2 regions of the Paenibacillus sp. N3/727 genome follow, and region 1 is predicted to be linked to the other one. Evidence: riboswitches for the same ligand, from Rfam matches in the RefSeq annotation. Region 1 holds a riboswitch; the other holds the start of a gene.
The links. A riboswitch is a leader RNA that binds a small molecule or an ion and turns the genes downstream of it on or off. The one in region 1 is predicted to bind cyclic di-AMP.
Positions count from the first base shown of each region.

Region 2: linked by a shared signal. The riboswitch ahead of MNQ98_RS25105 (TrkH family potassium uptake protein) and the one ahead of MNQ98_RS00490 (C40 family peptidase) in region 1 are both predicted to bind cyclic di-AMP.

Region 1 covers NZ_CP093336.1:97,958-105,749, reverse strand. Annotated here, with positions in the region: gene MNQ98_RS00510 (YwhD family protein) at 30-545, opposite strand; gene MNQ98_RS00505 (M1 family metallopeptidase) at 696-2,684, shown strand; gene MNQ98_RS00500 (hypothetical protein) at 2,696-3,520, shown strand; cyclic di-AMP (ydaO/yuaA leader) riboswitch at 3,816-3,954, shown strand; gene MNQ98_RS00495 (C40 family peptidase) at 3,958-4,431, shown strand; cyclic di-AMP (ydaO/yuaA leader) riboswitch at 4,690-4,826, shown strand; gene MNQ98_RS00490 (C40 family peptidase) at 4,828-5,295, shown strand; gene MNQ98_RS00485 (GNAT family N-acetyltransferase) at 5,409-5,933, shown strand; gene MNQ98_RS00480 (c-type cytochrome) at 6,066-6,422, shown strand; gene MNQ98_RS00475 (4a-hydroxytetrahydrobiopterin dehydratase) at 6,495-6,809, opposite strand; gene MNQ98_RS00470 (hypothetical protein) at 6,901-7,194, opposite strand; gene motA (flagellar motor stator protein MotA) at 7,387-7,792, shown strand, end outside.
Region 2 covers NZ_CP093336.1:5,393,552-5,401,343, reverse strand. Annotated here, with positions in the region: gene dnaI (primosomal protein DnaI) at 1-408, shown strand, start outside; gene MNQ98_RS25125 (YqzM family protein) at 668-823, opposite strand; gene trxA (thioredoxin) at 1,061-1,378, shown strand; gene uvrC (excinuclease ABC subunit UvrC) at 1,492-3,483, shown strand; gene MNQ98_RS25110 (CPBP family intramembrane glutamic endopeptidase) at 3,517-5,187, opposite strand; cyclic di-AMP (ydaO/yuaA leader) riboswitch at 5,464-5,606, shown strand; gene MNQ98_RS25105 (TrkH family potassium uptake protein) at 5,669-7,012, shown strand; gene MNQ98_RS25100 (potassium channel family protein) at 7,029-7,694, shown strand; gene MNQ98_RS25095 (LysR family transcriptional regulator) at 7,776-7,792, opposite strand, start outside.

The DNA of each region.
Region 1 (7,792 bases):
TCTTATCCGTACCGGGCTTCCTCAATTTATTATTCCGATTCCGTATCCAACGCCTGTTTAAACTCGTCAGAAGAGGCATTCCACCATTCCTCGTTTTTGGAGATCAGCAGATCCTTCAGTGCTTGCTTCTCCACGTTACCCAACCCATCAACAATGATTTTACGCTTCAGTGCCGCATCCAACTTATTCACGTGGTCAGCGAGAATTTTCCAGCCTCGCTTCGCTTCCTGATCGATCCACATCTCACATGCAGTCATACCGCCATAGTGCTGTCCCTCAGCTGTACGGTCCACGGCAACCCATACAATCCACAACTGACGACCGTTCGGTACATCCTCCCGGTTAGTGGAAAACCTAATGCCGCGTTCCACCTTGCTCTTCGCGTGCATTGCACCAATCTCAATTTTTGCTACTCCGCCGTCAATGATGACCGGAGATACACTGTTCAGATCAATGGAGCCTGCTCCGAACCCTTTGTGCTTGCTTTTACTGCTTATAATGTTAAGGGCAATCTGCTTCTTGTCTTTTTGTTCCTCATTCTCCATTACGGCAAAACCTCCTATGTAAGGACGGAAGAGACCTCCGCCTTGCTCATTCTTCTAATAACTAGTCCCAATAATTTTATTTTAACTAATAATCGCCTAAAAGCAAACATATACATGCTATAGATGCTTGTCAACGGGAGGTTGTTCGATATGGTCCCACCACGCGCCAAAGTCTTTCTTTCATCCCTGCTCGCCCTCGGTCTCCTTGGAGGGTCAATGCTGTTATTTCTGCAGGGTATCCATGTTTCAGCGCCTGTTCTCGCTCCAGAATTGGGCAAGCCTGCGATAGTGGAGAAAGCCCCGCTCTCCCCACCTAAAGCACAGTACGATGTACCTGCTCCTGCACTGAGCAACAGACTGGTTGAATATCACATGGATGTCAGGTTTGAGCCGGGCGAAAACAAATTGAAGGGAAAACAGACGATAACCTGGACTCATCCTGGTAAAAAAGCCGTAAACGAGCTTTACTTTCATCTTTACCCTAATGCTTTTGCATCCAAAGAAACCACGTTTATGAAGGAATCTGGTGGCAGACTTCGATCAGACCGTATGCCTGAGGACGGATTCGGATCCATGACGATTACGGGGATCAAAACAATTGAAGGGCTATCCCTGCTCCACCGTCTCCAATATGTGCAGCCTGATGATGGCAACGCGAAGGACAAAAGCCTGGTGAAGCTGCGTCTTCCGCGTTCTGTTAAAGGCGGAGAGAGCATTACGCTGAATATGGAATTTGAAGTCGATATGCCCAAAATCTTTGCACGTATGGGTACAGCTGATGATTTTGTAATGGCTGGACAATGGTTTCCGAAAATCAGCGTATACGAGCCTGCGGGAGTTCGAGATCGCACGGAGGAAGGTTGGAATCTCCATCAATACCATGGAAACTCTGAGTTTTATGCGGACTTCGGCATTTACAGCGTCCGTATCCGGGTGCCGGAGAACTATATTGTTGCAGCCACTGGTTTTCCGACCAAACCGGCCACAAAATCAAACGGTGAGAAGGTCTACCAATTCTACGCAGACGATGTTCATGACTTTGCCTGGGCAGCCTCGCCCAATTTTGTCGTATCGGAAGAGGCATTTTCTGCACCTGGTGTACCCGGTGTCCGCATTAAGCTTTACCTTGATCCGGTGCATAAAGACCTGAAAGACCGCTATTTTGATGCTGCCAAAGCAGCTTTATCCTCTTACGGTAAATGGTACGGCTCCTATCCGTACGCTACGTTGTCCATTGTAGTGCCTCCAGACGCTGGAAACGGCGCGGGCGGTATGGAATATCCGACGCTGGTGACCGCTTTCGGAGCCAAGGACGATTCGCCAGGGTACGAGCTGGAGCGCACGATCATCCATGAAATCGGACACCAATATTTTTACGGCATGATCGCGAACAATGAGTTCGAGGAGGCCTGGCTCGACGAAGGATTCACCTCCTATGCCGAGGATCGGGTAATGGAGCAGGAATACGGATTAACCACTAACACAGCAGCACAAGCTGCGGCCATATCCTCGCCTGAGCCGCTTAAACAGGAATCTTGGAAATACGGATCTCACGAAAAATACGCTTTGAACGTCTACACACGCGGCAAGCTGGTGCTGCAGGATATTGAACGCCTGGTCGGCACACAGACGATGGACAAAATCATGATGACTTATGCGAAAAAATACCGCTTCAAACATCCGACAACTAAAGATTTTCTACAGGTTGTGGAGCAAATCACCAAACAATCGTGGCAGCCTTATTTTGACCAATATGTATACGGTAACCTGATGGCTGACGTCGCTGTGGAGAACATTCAGACCCAAAATATCGGAACCCGGGAAGACCCCGCCTATAAGACGATTGTGACCATCGTGAGCAAGGGCGGCACCGTCTCCAACATCCCGATCAGATTTGCATTTGAGGACGGGAAGACGGTTGAAAAGGTGTGGGACGGCAAGAATGGAAAAACCCAGTATGAAATCAAACATAAATCTCCACTCATCTGGACAATGGTTGATCCGAAATACACGATCGTGCTCGAGAACAAACACATCAATAACTATATGAAGGCGGGAATGGATCCGAAAGCTGTCACGCGCTGGAACCTGAGCATCACCAAGCTGGTAGAGACACTATTCGGCAGCCTGTCATGGTAAGGGGGGAGAACATGAAAAGCTACGCAGGCAAAGGCTGGACCAGTGTGAAAGATCAGTTCTATGTTATTATTCTTCTGTTTCTGTATCGGCTTCTGTGGGGATATTGCCTGTATCGCCTTGTTAAATCAGCCGTCGTTCCGCTACTGATGCGATTCCCGGACCCTGCTCCGAATGAGCTTAGTAAGCTGTTGTATTTTTACGAGGGCGAAAAGGCCCTGACTCAAAGCAGTGACGTTCATACCTATGCCTGGATACTCATCTGTATGCTGATCATTCGGATGCTTCTGACTCCTCTTATTCATGCCGGTATATTTTACAATCTCCATCAAGAGGCGAAAGGCGAGCGAGGTCTGTTCTTCTTCAAGGGCATCCGTCAGCTATGGAAACCGGTAACTTTATTTTATGTGGTTGAGACGATTCTGACCTTTACCCCCGCATATTGGCTGGTGCCGAAAATGTTACCTTCACTATTAGCTGCCATTCGCGACCCGTCTACGTTGCTAAAGATCGCTCCTTACTTCGTCTGTTGGCTGTTGTATGCGTATCTCATTCATTTGTTCTTTCTTTATATGCAGTTCGGCAAAACAACTGGCATGGGCATGATATCCGCTCTGATGGTCTGTCTCCGTCACATCGGAAAGGCTATGCTCATCTCCATTACGATCGGCGGAACAGCGATAGCTCTTCTCCTTCTACTCAGCGGTATGTCCTTCCTATGGTCAGGTCTGATCGGGTTAATCATTCAGCAGACCTCCTATTTTGTGAGCAGTCTGTTCCAGTTGTGGAGCGTTACTGCTCAATATCATGTATGGCATACTCATAGTCGTCAAATTTGAAAATCGTTCACATATCCATAAGAAACTTAGCATAATCAAAAAAACTAATTTTTACCATAAATTCATGCATTATATGTCACTATCAAGCTCAAAAGATGCATAACGCTAGCCAACTAAATAAAAAAATCCCGTTCTCCTCTAGGAAGAACGGGATTTTTTATGTTCAAATATACTTTCCTCGTTTGCCAAAAAGTTAATACTCTGATAAAATAACGAATGTGTTAGTAACAACTTTGTCATCTTTCCTGTAACTATTTCATATGGATAAACTATCGTATACTTATAATCTGTCTTATATCTTAAGAAGCCGAATTCCCGTTTCAACGGGAAGCGGGGGAACCGTCTTGGGTGAATTGATCTCGCAACAGAGGGGTCATAGGCTAACCTTCAGCCGAACCCTTAAGCTAACCTCGCAGGCATTGGAAGGAGCTTATCACTTGAAAAAGAAGCTAACAGCCGTTTCACTCGGTCTAGCTCTCGCCCTTACGTTAGGCACCGGAAGCGCTTTCGCGGATTCCAAGTTAAACAGCGCAATCAAACCCGTCATTGGCGTCTCCTATAAATCGGGCGGAACCACAGCCAAAGGATTCGATTGCTCTGGATTTACAAGTTATGTATTCAAGAAACTGGGGCTGACTTTGCCGCGTTCATCGGTATCCCAATATAAAGTTGGGACTGCAGTACCGAAGAGCCAACTGAAAGCCGGCGATCTTGTATTCTTTAACACCTCAGGCAGAGGCGTATCCCATGTAGGGATCTATATAGGCGGGGGCAAATTTGCACATTCCTCAAGTTCCCGCGGTGTCACCATCACCGCAATCAACTCGAGCTATTTTGGCAAGCGTTACATTGGCGCCAAACGAGTCATGAGCCCAAGCAAGTACAAATCCGCCGCCGTGAACTACAATTAATTTCATAACCAAAAGTTTACTTAAGCCCGAATGAGATTCACCACAATCTCCTTCGCGGCTTTTTCTTTATACTTTTATAACGGATGAAATAGGGAAAAAGTTTGCACCTTTACGAGAAAATTTTTGTGACAATAATTCGACACGAATAGCCATCTATTCTATTCAAAAGACAGCAAGAAACAATTGCCAAATGGACAGGCCCTCTGATAGAATATTCAATGTAATAACTTTGTCATTATTGTAAGGGCTTTTATATATAGAATGCATATGCCAAATTCCAGAACAATGGAAGCGGGGGATCCAACCACGGGTGAATTGATCTTGCTACTAAGGGATCATAGGGGACCTTCAACCGAACCCTACAGCTAACCTCGCAGGCAGCGGAAGGAGTTATTTATGCTTAAGAAGTTCAGTGCAACCGTGTTAGGCCTTTCGATGCTGTTCACGGCAGGCTTAGGCAGCGCTTTTGCCGATAGTAAGCTGGATCAAGAAATCGATAAGGTGCTAGGGACAAGATACAGCTATGGTGGCATGACAACAAGTGGTTTTGACTGCTCTGGATTTACAATGTACATATTCTCCGCAATGGGAATGAAGCTTCCCCATCAGTCGGGCTCCCAATTTGAGATGGGTACGGCCGTATCCCGCGAAGACCTTCGCCCGGGGGACCTCATATTTTTCAATACATCAGGTCAGGGCGTATCCCATGTAGGCATTTATATCGGCGATGATCAATTTGCCCATGCCTCCACTTCAAGAGGGGTCGTAACTAACCGACTGGGTGAAAGCTATTATGCGGAGCGTTATATTGGCGCCAAGCGAATTATGGATGATTCAGCATACGAAAACCACGCGTCTGAATAATTTGAAATCATTTATATCATACAAATATACCCGCGAAGAGAAGCATCCCTTCTTTTGGCGGGTGTTTTCTTCTTATTCCGTAAATCATGAAAGGAGAATGACAATTGCTTCCCATGGCACAGCGGTTTTATGCGGTTCCAATGGATTCGTATCAAGCGGCGGAGATTTGCAGCTGGACCTACCCATCTCCTTACAATATCTATGGCTGGCTCCCCTGGGAGCAAATGAAAGGACTTGGTATCGAGTTTGGCGATCCGGACATCCGCGAGCAGCAGTATGTATCCATTCTCGATGAAGAACAGCGGATGTGGGGATTCGCGCAGTTGTTCCCAATGGAAGGCGTAACGCGGATTGGTCTTGGTATGCGACCGGATTGGTGTGGACTCGGAATGGGTAAACAATTTGTGCAGTCTATTGTGGATGTGGCCAGGCAGCGGCGTCCTGAGGATGAGATTGACCTTGAGGTCTTAACTTGGAATGAACGTGCAATCCGCACATACTACAACGTCGGTTTTCATGTTACGGACACGTACGAACGGATGACTCCGACTGGCAAAGCTCTTTTTCATTGCATGGTTTATATGTCTTCGGACGATTCTGGAAATTCCATCCGAAACCGTTATGACTATGAAAAATAGCACAATTTTGTGTAATTTTAGTTAAAGAAAGCGTTGTTTTATTGCTTTTTTTGTCACAACTGCTATGATGTCTTTGTATGTTCGTTTATAATAGAATCAATTGCAGTATACATAAGAAGGGACGATATGACGATGCAAAAATGGATTATGAGCGGATTGTTCTTCGTCGCATGTGCGCTGGCCCTTGCGCTGATGTTTACGCTTCCAGGGAAAAAAGAAGTAGCTGAAGAAGCAAAACCAACAATGCCTGAGGTAACTTTGGACGCGGCTGCGGCTGAAGCTACGTTGAAAGCCAGCTGCATTACCTGTCATGGTGATCAGCTCCAGGGCGGAGCAGGACCAGCTCTCCAGCAAGTAGGCGGACATATGGACACTAATGCATTGTTTGGCGTGATCACGAAGGGCCGTAAAGGTATGCCTGCCTTTAAAGATCAACTTAAACCAGAGGAAATTGCCAATCTTGCACTTTATCTGTCTGAGAAAAAATAATAAGCAGAAAAACACGCTTGGACAGGAGCTCTCCCGTTCCAAGCGTGTTTTTTATATAAGCATCCGCTGCTGCTAATCCTGCTCCTTATTGTCCTTGGAGCGGCTTTTTTCGTATGCCTCATTAAACTGCTGTGCCTCTTTGATATCTACAGCCGTAATACCGCCTTCATCCCAAGAAGTCAGACGTAGCGTCACGGTTTTGTAATCGATTGTAATGTAGGGATGGTGACCGAATGCCTCCGAGATCGCAGCGACTTCATCCACAAAAGCAATCCCTTTCATAAACGCAGGAAAGGTATATTTACGGATAATCCACCGTCCCTGCTCCAATTCCCAGCCTTCAAGTCTTTCCAGATGTGTTTCAACTTCCTGCTGTGTATACAGCATTTTATCTTCCTCCCCAAAAAAACCTCTCCCACCAAGGCGGGACCAATTATTCATCTATTCTATTCCTCTGATCTTTGGTTCATTACCTTAGCTAGACGAGAGCTACAAACGCCAATTCTTCTTCCCCAATTAAAATATGTATCCGATGGTTTGTCTGATCGTGAATGACAACTCCACTGCCTACCGATATGACAGGCTCTGTGCCCAGTGCATAAAATAAATCCTCCGCCAGCGCCTCATGAACCTCATTTTTCTCCGTATCGTTAAGGTTGCTCCAATCCTCCGATTCCATTTCAAAAAACACGTAGCTGTCCGGAATACGTCCGACCGCTTCAGTCAAATCTGTCAAAATATCACCGTAATCACGCCCATGCTTAACACCCATCTCTCTCACTCCTTTCTGTCACTTCATACCTGCAAGTTTCCCTTGCTTCTATTATACCGGAAATTACAGCTAAAAAAAAAACACTAACCTGACGATAAATAGTGTAATGCGCTCATTTGCACAATGCTGTCTACCCAAAAGGACGGCAAAACGAATGGATTCGTTATTTATTTCTCATGGATGAGGTGTATTATGGAAATTTCAACGATTATAGGTTTAGTGCTCGGGTTTGTATCCGTACTGGTCGGAATGGTGTTAAAGCATGCACCACTTACCGCTTTAGTTAATCCTGCCGCCTTTGTCATTATTTTGGGCGGTACGGCAGCCACACTGTTTATAGGTTTTCCTTTGTCGGAGCTTAAGAAATTTCCTAAGCTTATCAAAATGATTTTCGTGAAGCAAAAGCTGATGAATAAAACAGATTTGATTACACTCTTTATGGAGTATGCCTCCATTACCCGCCGCGAGGGATTGCTCGCGCTCGAATCAAAAGTCGAGGAAATCAACGATACTTTTCTCCGCAACGGGATGCGCATGATCATTGACGGCAACGACCAGGAATTCGTGAGCGACGTTCTGATGGAGGATATTAACGCCA
Region 2 (7,792 bases), 1.1 Mb from region 1:
ATGTGCTATATGCTGCATGAACTGGCGAAGGAAGGTTATACCGGTGTTATTGTATATATGCCGGATTTCGTGGAAGATCTGAAATCGATGATGCAGGACGGAAGCAAGCTCAAGGAAACGGTTGAGACCATGAAAAATTGTGATCTGCTCATTTTTGATGATATTGGTGCGGAAAACTTGAATCCATGGGTACGAGATCACGTACTGGGCGCTATTTTAAATTTCCGGATGAATCGGAAGCCTACTTTTTATACTTCGAACTACCCACTTGACGGATTGGAAAGACATCTTAGCTTTACAAATAAAGATGGCGAGGAAAACCACAAGGGCCAACGTTTGATGAATCGGATTTCACCCTTTGTGGATGCTGTTCAGCTGTTCGGTGAGAATCATCGCGGAAAAGTATAAAGGATATGAGAAATCATAGATCACGTGAAACTTATAAATTCTAATATTTTGAAAAAAAGTCTGATCTCTCGCCAAAGGGCGTGTGATCAGACTTTTTTGAAATATAAGAAAGTATAAGACTTGTCATCTATACTTGGCTTATATTTCTCGCAGAATCGCCGTCGTCCTTTGAGAAGGACGACGAAGTCGTTTCAACTTGCGCAAACGGTGGGCTCCATTAAAGGATCGCACCGTTTCTTCTTACGTGCTCAGCAGAGCATTAGCCAACAAGGAACTTGATAATAACCATAGCGAAGAAAATGACGAACATAAAGCCAAACATGCCCGTGAAACCCATCATCAAATCGCCAAAATCATTACGAGGTTCTTCGTTGATATGCTCCCGAGGATCCACTGCGCGCACGTTAACATCCATGGGCCTGCCTCCTCAAAAGGTGAACTGCCGTGTGATTCATTTCCTTGACATTATCACCGGGTTCATTATTTGTAGTATACCCAATCGGTAAATCATTTGTAAAGAATGGTTGAACATTCCATTCTGCATGATAGACCTATTTCACTTTGCTTATATGGATGTGGTATACTATGGTGGTCGGCTTAGACATAATATTCTAAGCACATAATGTGACTTTCCTATAAGGAGGAGAAACTCATGGCTATCGTCAATGTATCCGACCAGACTTTTACTAATGAAGTAGAAGGTCAGGGAACGGTTGTTGTTGATTTTTGGGCGCCTTGGTGCGGTCCTTGTAAAATGCTTGCTCCGATTCTGGACGAATTGTCCCAAGAACTCGGCGATGATGTGAAAATCGCGAAGGTGAACGTAGATGAAAACCCTGAATCTGCTTCCCGTTTCGGCGTGATGAGTATCCCAACACTGATCTTCTTTAAAGACGGCCAGCCTGTTGATAAAGTTGTCGGTCTGAACTCCAAAGAAGCTTTGAAAGGCATTATTGCCAAACATCAGTAAGCAAGCATCTATTATATAGAGGATGTACGTGTACCCATACAGCGCCTTCGGTTTCGGACCGGAGGCGCTTTGTGTGGTTTTAAATCATAATCTCCCTGGAGAGGAGTAGAAGGATGGAAGATTTCGCGAAGAAGCTTCAGGAACAGGAAAAGGCGATGGAGAATATCCGTAATAAGCTGGCTCTTCTGCCCGATCTGCCGGGCTGTTACCTGATGAAGAACGGGGAAGGCACGATTATATATGTAGGTAAGGCCAAGGTTCTCAAGAATCGGGTGCGTTCCTATTTTACAGGAAGCCATGATGGGAAAACCCAGCGGCTTGTTTCTGAAATCCGCGATTTTGAATACATCGTTACAGGTAGCAACATGGAAGCCTTGATTCTGGAATGTAACCTGATCAAGACACACCAGCCTCGTTATAATGTGCTGCTCAAGGATGACAAAACGTATCCATACCTAAAGATTACGAATGAAGCGCATCCCCGGCTGGAAGTAACGCGGCGGGTGCTTAAAGATAAAGCAAAATATTTTGGACCTTATCCGAACGGTTACGCAGCCCATCAGACCAAAAAGCTGCTCGACCGTATGTATCCGCTTCGGAAGTGTGGGGTAATGCCGAAAGAGGTGTGTCTGTACTACCACATGGGCCAGTGTATGGCTCCGTGTGTGAAAGAGGTACCTCAATCGGCTTACGAGGAGATTACACGGGAAATCAGCTCTTTTCTAAGCGGTGGACATGAAGAAGTGAAAAAAGAACTGCAGCGAAAAATGCAGGAGGCGGCCGAAGAGCTGTACTTCGAGCGTGCCAAAGAGCTTCGGGATCAAATCATGCATATCGATGCTATTATGGAAAAGCAGAAGATTACTACTGCCGATACGAAGGACCGGGATGTATTTGGTTTTGCGGTTGATAAAGGCTGGATGTGTGTTCAAATTCTATATATGCGCCAGGGTAAAATGGTTCAGCGAAACGCATCCGTGTTTCCTTACTACGGAGAGGCGTACAGCGACTTCATGTCATTTGTGGCACAGTATTACAGTGACAATCCGGCTCTGCCTCAGGAAATACTTCTGCCAGGCCCTTCAGTCGATGATGCGGCTTCTGCAGAGGCAGTTGCCCCTTCGGCTGAAGCAGAAATGAAAGAGATGGATCTACAGGACGACGAAGCTATGCAGCAAGATTCTGTTCCGGCTACTGAGGCTTCCGATAAAGCCGGCGATTACCTCGGTGAAGGAGCAGGAAGCGTGGACGCTGCCGGTGGTGCTGCAGCTCTGCAGGAGTGGATCGGTGTGAAGGTGCACGTGCCGCAGCGAGGCTTGAAGCGCCAAATGATCGGGATGGCCTCGCAAAATGCCAAAGTATCACTGGATGAGAAGTTTCGGCTGATTGAACGGGATGAGGAGCGGACGTCGATTGCTGCCGCTAACCTGGGCGAGGTAATCGGTCTCGACACGCTGCATCGGATCGAAGCGTTCGATAACTCGAATATACAGGGAACGAACCCGGTCTCTGCCATGGTTGTGTTTATTAACGGCAAACCTGACAAGAAGGAATACCGGAAGTATAAAATTCGTTCCGTGCAGGGGCCGGACGACTATGAGACGATGCGAGAGGTTATACGGAGGCGCTATGAACGGGTGCTTAAGGAAAATCTGCCTATGCCCGATTTGATCGTAGTGGACGGAGGTAAGGGCCAAATTTCTGCAGCCGTGGATGTGCTGGAGAATGAGCTCGGTCTGTTCATTCCGGTCTGCGGACTTGTTAAGGATGCTAAGCATAAGACGGCGCAACTGATGGTGGGGGATCCACCAGAGCCTGTGTCGCTGCCTCGTGACAGTCAGGAGTTTTATTTACTCCAGCGTATACAGGATGAGGTTCACCGTTTCGCGATATCTTTCCACCGTGACCAGCGGGGGAAATCGATGGTTACCTCGAAGCTGGATGCGATTCCGGGAATCGGAGAGAAACGGCGTAAGATGCTCCTGAAGCATTTTGGATCTGTCAAAAAGATTAAAGAGGCCAGTATTGATGACTTCCGGCCTTTGTCTATTGGCGATAAACTCGCTAAGGAGATTTTAAGCGCACTGCGTGATGAGGAGTCATAATATATTTATGGAAAAGGAGAAACGGCCTCCGTCCTATATGGACGGATAAGCCGTTTCTTTTTTTAATGTATTGAATTTGTAGATTACGTAACCGACGATGGCCGGCAAAATAATGTAGAATATCCCCATCCACAGGTTGACCGGATCGTTCATCATCATGAGACTGAAGCCCATCAGAATGCTGTTGAACACCACATGCGAGAATACGGCGGTCATATATCCGTAACGCAAGAAGATGAAGCTGAACAGAAGTCCGATGATGACCAGCTCAATCGGTCTTGAGATGACCGGATAGATTGGATACAAGGTGTGGCCGAGGGCCCAGATGATCGAGGTGATGAGGCTGGCTACGAACGTGTTGCGGACGATTTTTTTAACCATTTTAATACCGAACAGACGATAGACAGCCTCTTCCGATATACCTGCAAACCAGGCCATCAACGGAAACAGCCATGGGTACAACATGTTAAAAGGCGACTGCGAGGCATCTGTTGTAGACCAGGTGTTGAGTGTAAGACCCAACGCGATAAAGATCAGGGACTGTACACCGAGCAGAATACAAGCCCACAAATACCCGAGTTTCATGCTTTCCAGCACGTATACGCCATAACCGGGTTCTTTGGCGCGCGGCCATGGATTTAATCCGTCTTCCTTACGCCACAATCCGTTCCCTCCGACGAGTGAGAAGTAGAGCAGGGCTGAGAATACGAGGGAGTAGCCCACATAAAAGATCATGATACCTTTAATGCTGGCATCGCTCATTCCGTCTGCTTTAAAGACTGGCAGCAGGTTATAAGTGTTCAGCATTTGAATAACAAACAACAGTAAAGCAAGGAAAATACCCCTTTTAAATGAAGTGTGAGCACTGGTTTTTACACTGTAGACGATTGCCAGAACGCCTAAAACCAGTGTAAACAATCCGTAGCCCAGCAATGTAAGCAAGGTGGCGTTAAGAGTCTGCTTCTCCACATAGGCGGTGTGAGCACTAGGAACGGAAAATACAGGCTCGTACGAACGCAGTTGGCGGTCTTCAAAGGAGAAGTTCAGCTGAAGACGGGAGTCACCGATCTTAGCTTCCGGGTCCTCATATTTCAGACCAGGTTCCCCTTCGCCAGTAATTTGTTCAAGCTTGGACGTATCATAACCCGCTCGGTGAAGCCAAGGTGCAGCAAGCGCCTCCTTCTCGGCTAGCGATATGCCGCCTTCGATCATCAGGAGCATCTGCGTTCGTACGCCGCCCATCTGCAGCATGGCCCCTTCGTAACTGGAGCCGGCTATATCATAGGAAAATCCGGCGATACCCTTGTTCTGCATATGTACATCCACATTTAAAGCTGTCCCATCATTTTGATCAAACCTTACTCGATAAACATCATAAGGATACTTGCTTTCGAACTTTTTGTTATATTCGGTCAGCAACTTTTCTTTGGATAGGTATCCGTACACATCGGAGCGGGATTGATATGTAACGAGAGGTTCTTTACCTGGTGCGATGCTGTACTGCAGCTGTTCCTGTACGAAGCGTTCAGCGGCCTCTGCCGCTGCCTCTTTGGTGATCATCTCGGGAGCTTTTACCTCTAGCGTGTCAGAGGCAGTAGACGGGAATACCTGAAAAATTAGAAACAGAATCAGGCCGATTGCCCCGAGCACCATTAAAGGTTTTTTGTTCGACTGAAGTTTAAGGGGCTGTCCTGCTTTATTCATGTCATTCCTCCTTGGTAATAGGGGTTAGAAACCGTTCGAGACGTTTCTTTCATGGAGACATAAAGTCAATATAACATAGATATGAAAGCTGCAAACGGCTTATCCATTCAAAATTATGAAAGATACGATGAAAACGAAGGAAAGATTTCGAAAACCTCAGAAAACCATGTGCTACTACTCCTGAATATGCCCAATTTCGTTCTTTTTTAAGTTAATTTACGTTAAAAGCGGCTTTGGGTTCTTAAGGGTATTGCGTTATAATCACATCATGTTAATTGAATAGATCAGCCGAATTTCGTAACGAAAATGGGGGAACCATTTAATTGGGGTGAATTTCTCTGCAGTATAGCAGTGAATAGGGCGACCTGTGATATGCCCGAATCCGTCAGCTAACCTCGTAGGCTGCAGCACAGGAACCCAAACGCGTAAGGCATTGGATTTCCAGTGTCTTTTTTTCTTTGACTTTTTTGAAGAGGTGAATATGTTGACTTCCAAATTATTTTGGCTCCGCTTGTCGCCACCGCAGATTCTTGTTATGGGGTTCGGAGGAATTATCACGATTGGAACCTTGCTCCTAATGCTGCCGATTGCCAATACGACAGGGGAACCGCTGAACTTTATGGATGCCTTATTCACTGCGACATCCGCGACCTGTGTTACCGGTCTTGTGGTGGTGGATACAGGGACATTCTTCAGTTCCTTCGGACAGGTAGTCATCATGCTCCTGATACAGATAGGCGGTTTGGGTTTCATGACCATGGCCACGCTGTTTGCGCTTGTATTAAAGCGCCGTATTTCATTAAAAGATCGTCTTGTCCTGCAGGAAGCGATGAATCAGTCATCGATGGAGGGTATCGTCCGACTAATCCGCAGGGTTCTGCTGTATTCATTGGTGATTGAAGCTTGTGGAGCACTGCTGCTGACCCTTCGCTGGGCATTTGATATGCCTTTCGGGAAAGCTTTGTACTACGGAATATTTCATGCAGTAACGATGTTTAACAATGCGGGATTTGATCTGTTCGGTCATTTTGGAAGCTTGACCGGGTTTGTGTACGACCCGCTTGTCAATTTTGTGGTTATGTTCTTGATCGTATCCGGAGGAATTGGTTTTATCGTTATGGCTGATCTAGTTGATTATAAAAAAAACCGCAAGCTGTCATTACATTCCAAGGTGGTTTTATCCATGACAGGCGCGCTTATTTTGATAGGGGCAGTTGTCATATTCATATTTGAATTCACGAATCCGAAAACATTAGGATCGCTGAATTGGGGCGGAAAAATTCTTGGCTCCTTCTTTCAATCGGTCACGCCGAGAACAGCAGGAGCCAATACGCTCGATATAACCGGTTTGCGTCAGGCTACACAGTTTTTCATAGTTATTCTGATGTTTATAGGAGCTTCCCCGGGATCAACGGGGGGCGGGATTAAAACGACGACATTTACGATGATGATCGCTGCTGTCATTGCTATGATGCGGGGCAAAGATGAGATTGTGCTGTTCCGGTATCGGCTGGTTCAGGAACGGGTTCTTAAAGCCCTGACAATTACGCTGCTTGCTCTGTTGCTGGTAATCACCGTAGCCATGATTCTTTCAACGACAGAAGATAGCAGCTTTCTCTCTATACTGTTCGAGGCAACATCCGCGTTTGGCACAGTGGGTCTGTCGATGGGATTGACACCGCACTTGTCATTGTTCGGAAAACTTCTGATTAGCATTACGATGTTTGCGGGACGACTTGGGCCTCTAACGCTTGCATATGCATTAGGCCCTAAAAAGGGTAAGGAATTGTATCGTCATCCAGAAGGAAAAATGATTATTGGATAAGGAGATTGGCTGAGAAATGAAAGCGAAGCAGTTTGTGGTAATAGGGCTCGGGCGATTCGGATCAAGTCTGGCGCTTGAGCTGATGGATTTAGGTTATGAGGTACTCGGGATCGACCGGGATGAAGAAGTGGTCGAGGATATGAGTGAGTTCCTCACCCATACCGTGGTTGCCGATGCGACGGATGAGGAAGTACTTAAATCACTCGGAATACGGAACTTTGATTGCGGCATTGTAGCAATAGGTGACGAGATCCAGACGAGTATTTTGGCGGCAATTCTTCTGAAGGAGTCAGGTGTAGCCACCGTCGTTGCCAAGGCAATATCCGTATTGCACGGCCGGGCATTGGAAAAGCTGGGTGTTGACCGGGTAATTTTTCCGGAGAGAGATATGGGAATAAGAGTTGCGCATCAGCTTGTTACGCCGAACCTTCTGGATTACATTGAACTTTCCAAGGACTACCGGATCGTGGAAATGACGGTGACGGACTGCATGGATGGCAAAACACTTAATGAACTGAATACCCGTGTCCGTTACGGGATCAGTGTTGTGGCATTGAATCAACGTTCGGGTGTGATAGTGGCTCCGACCGCGATGGATATTTTGCGTGCAGGCGATATTATGGTTGTTATAGGATCGAAAGAGAACATCGATCGCTTTGAGGGCGAAGTCGTTAATATGTAGAAACTAAGGATTTATCTATATCAATAGCTGGTATAACATCGACATATAAAGCCAATAACCTGACGTATTTCTCTCGTCAGGTTATTGGTTTTTGTCCT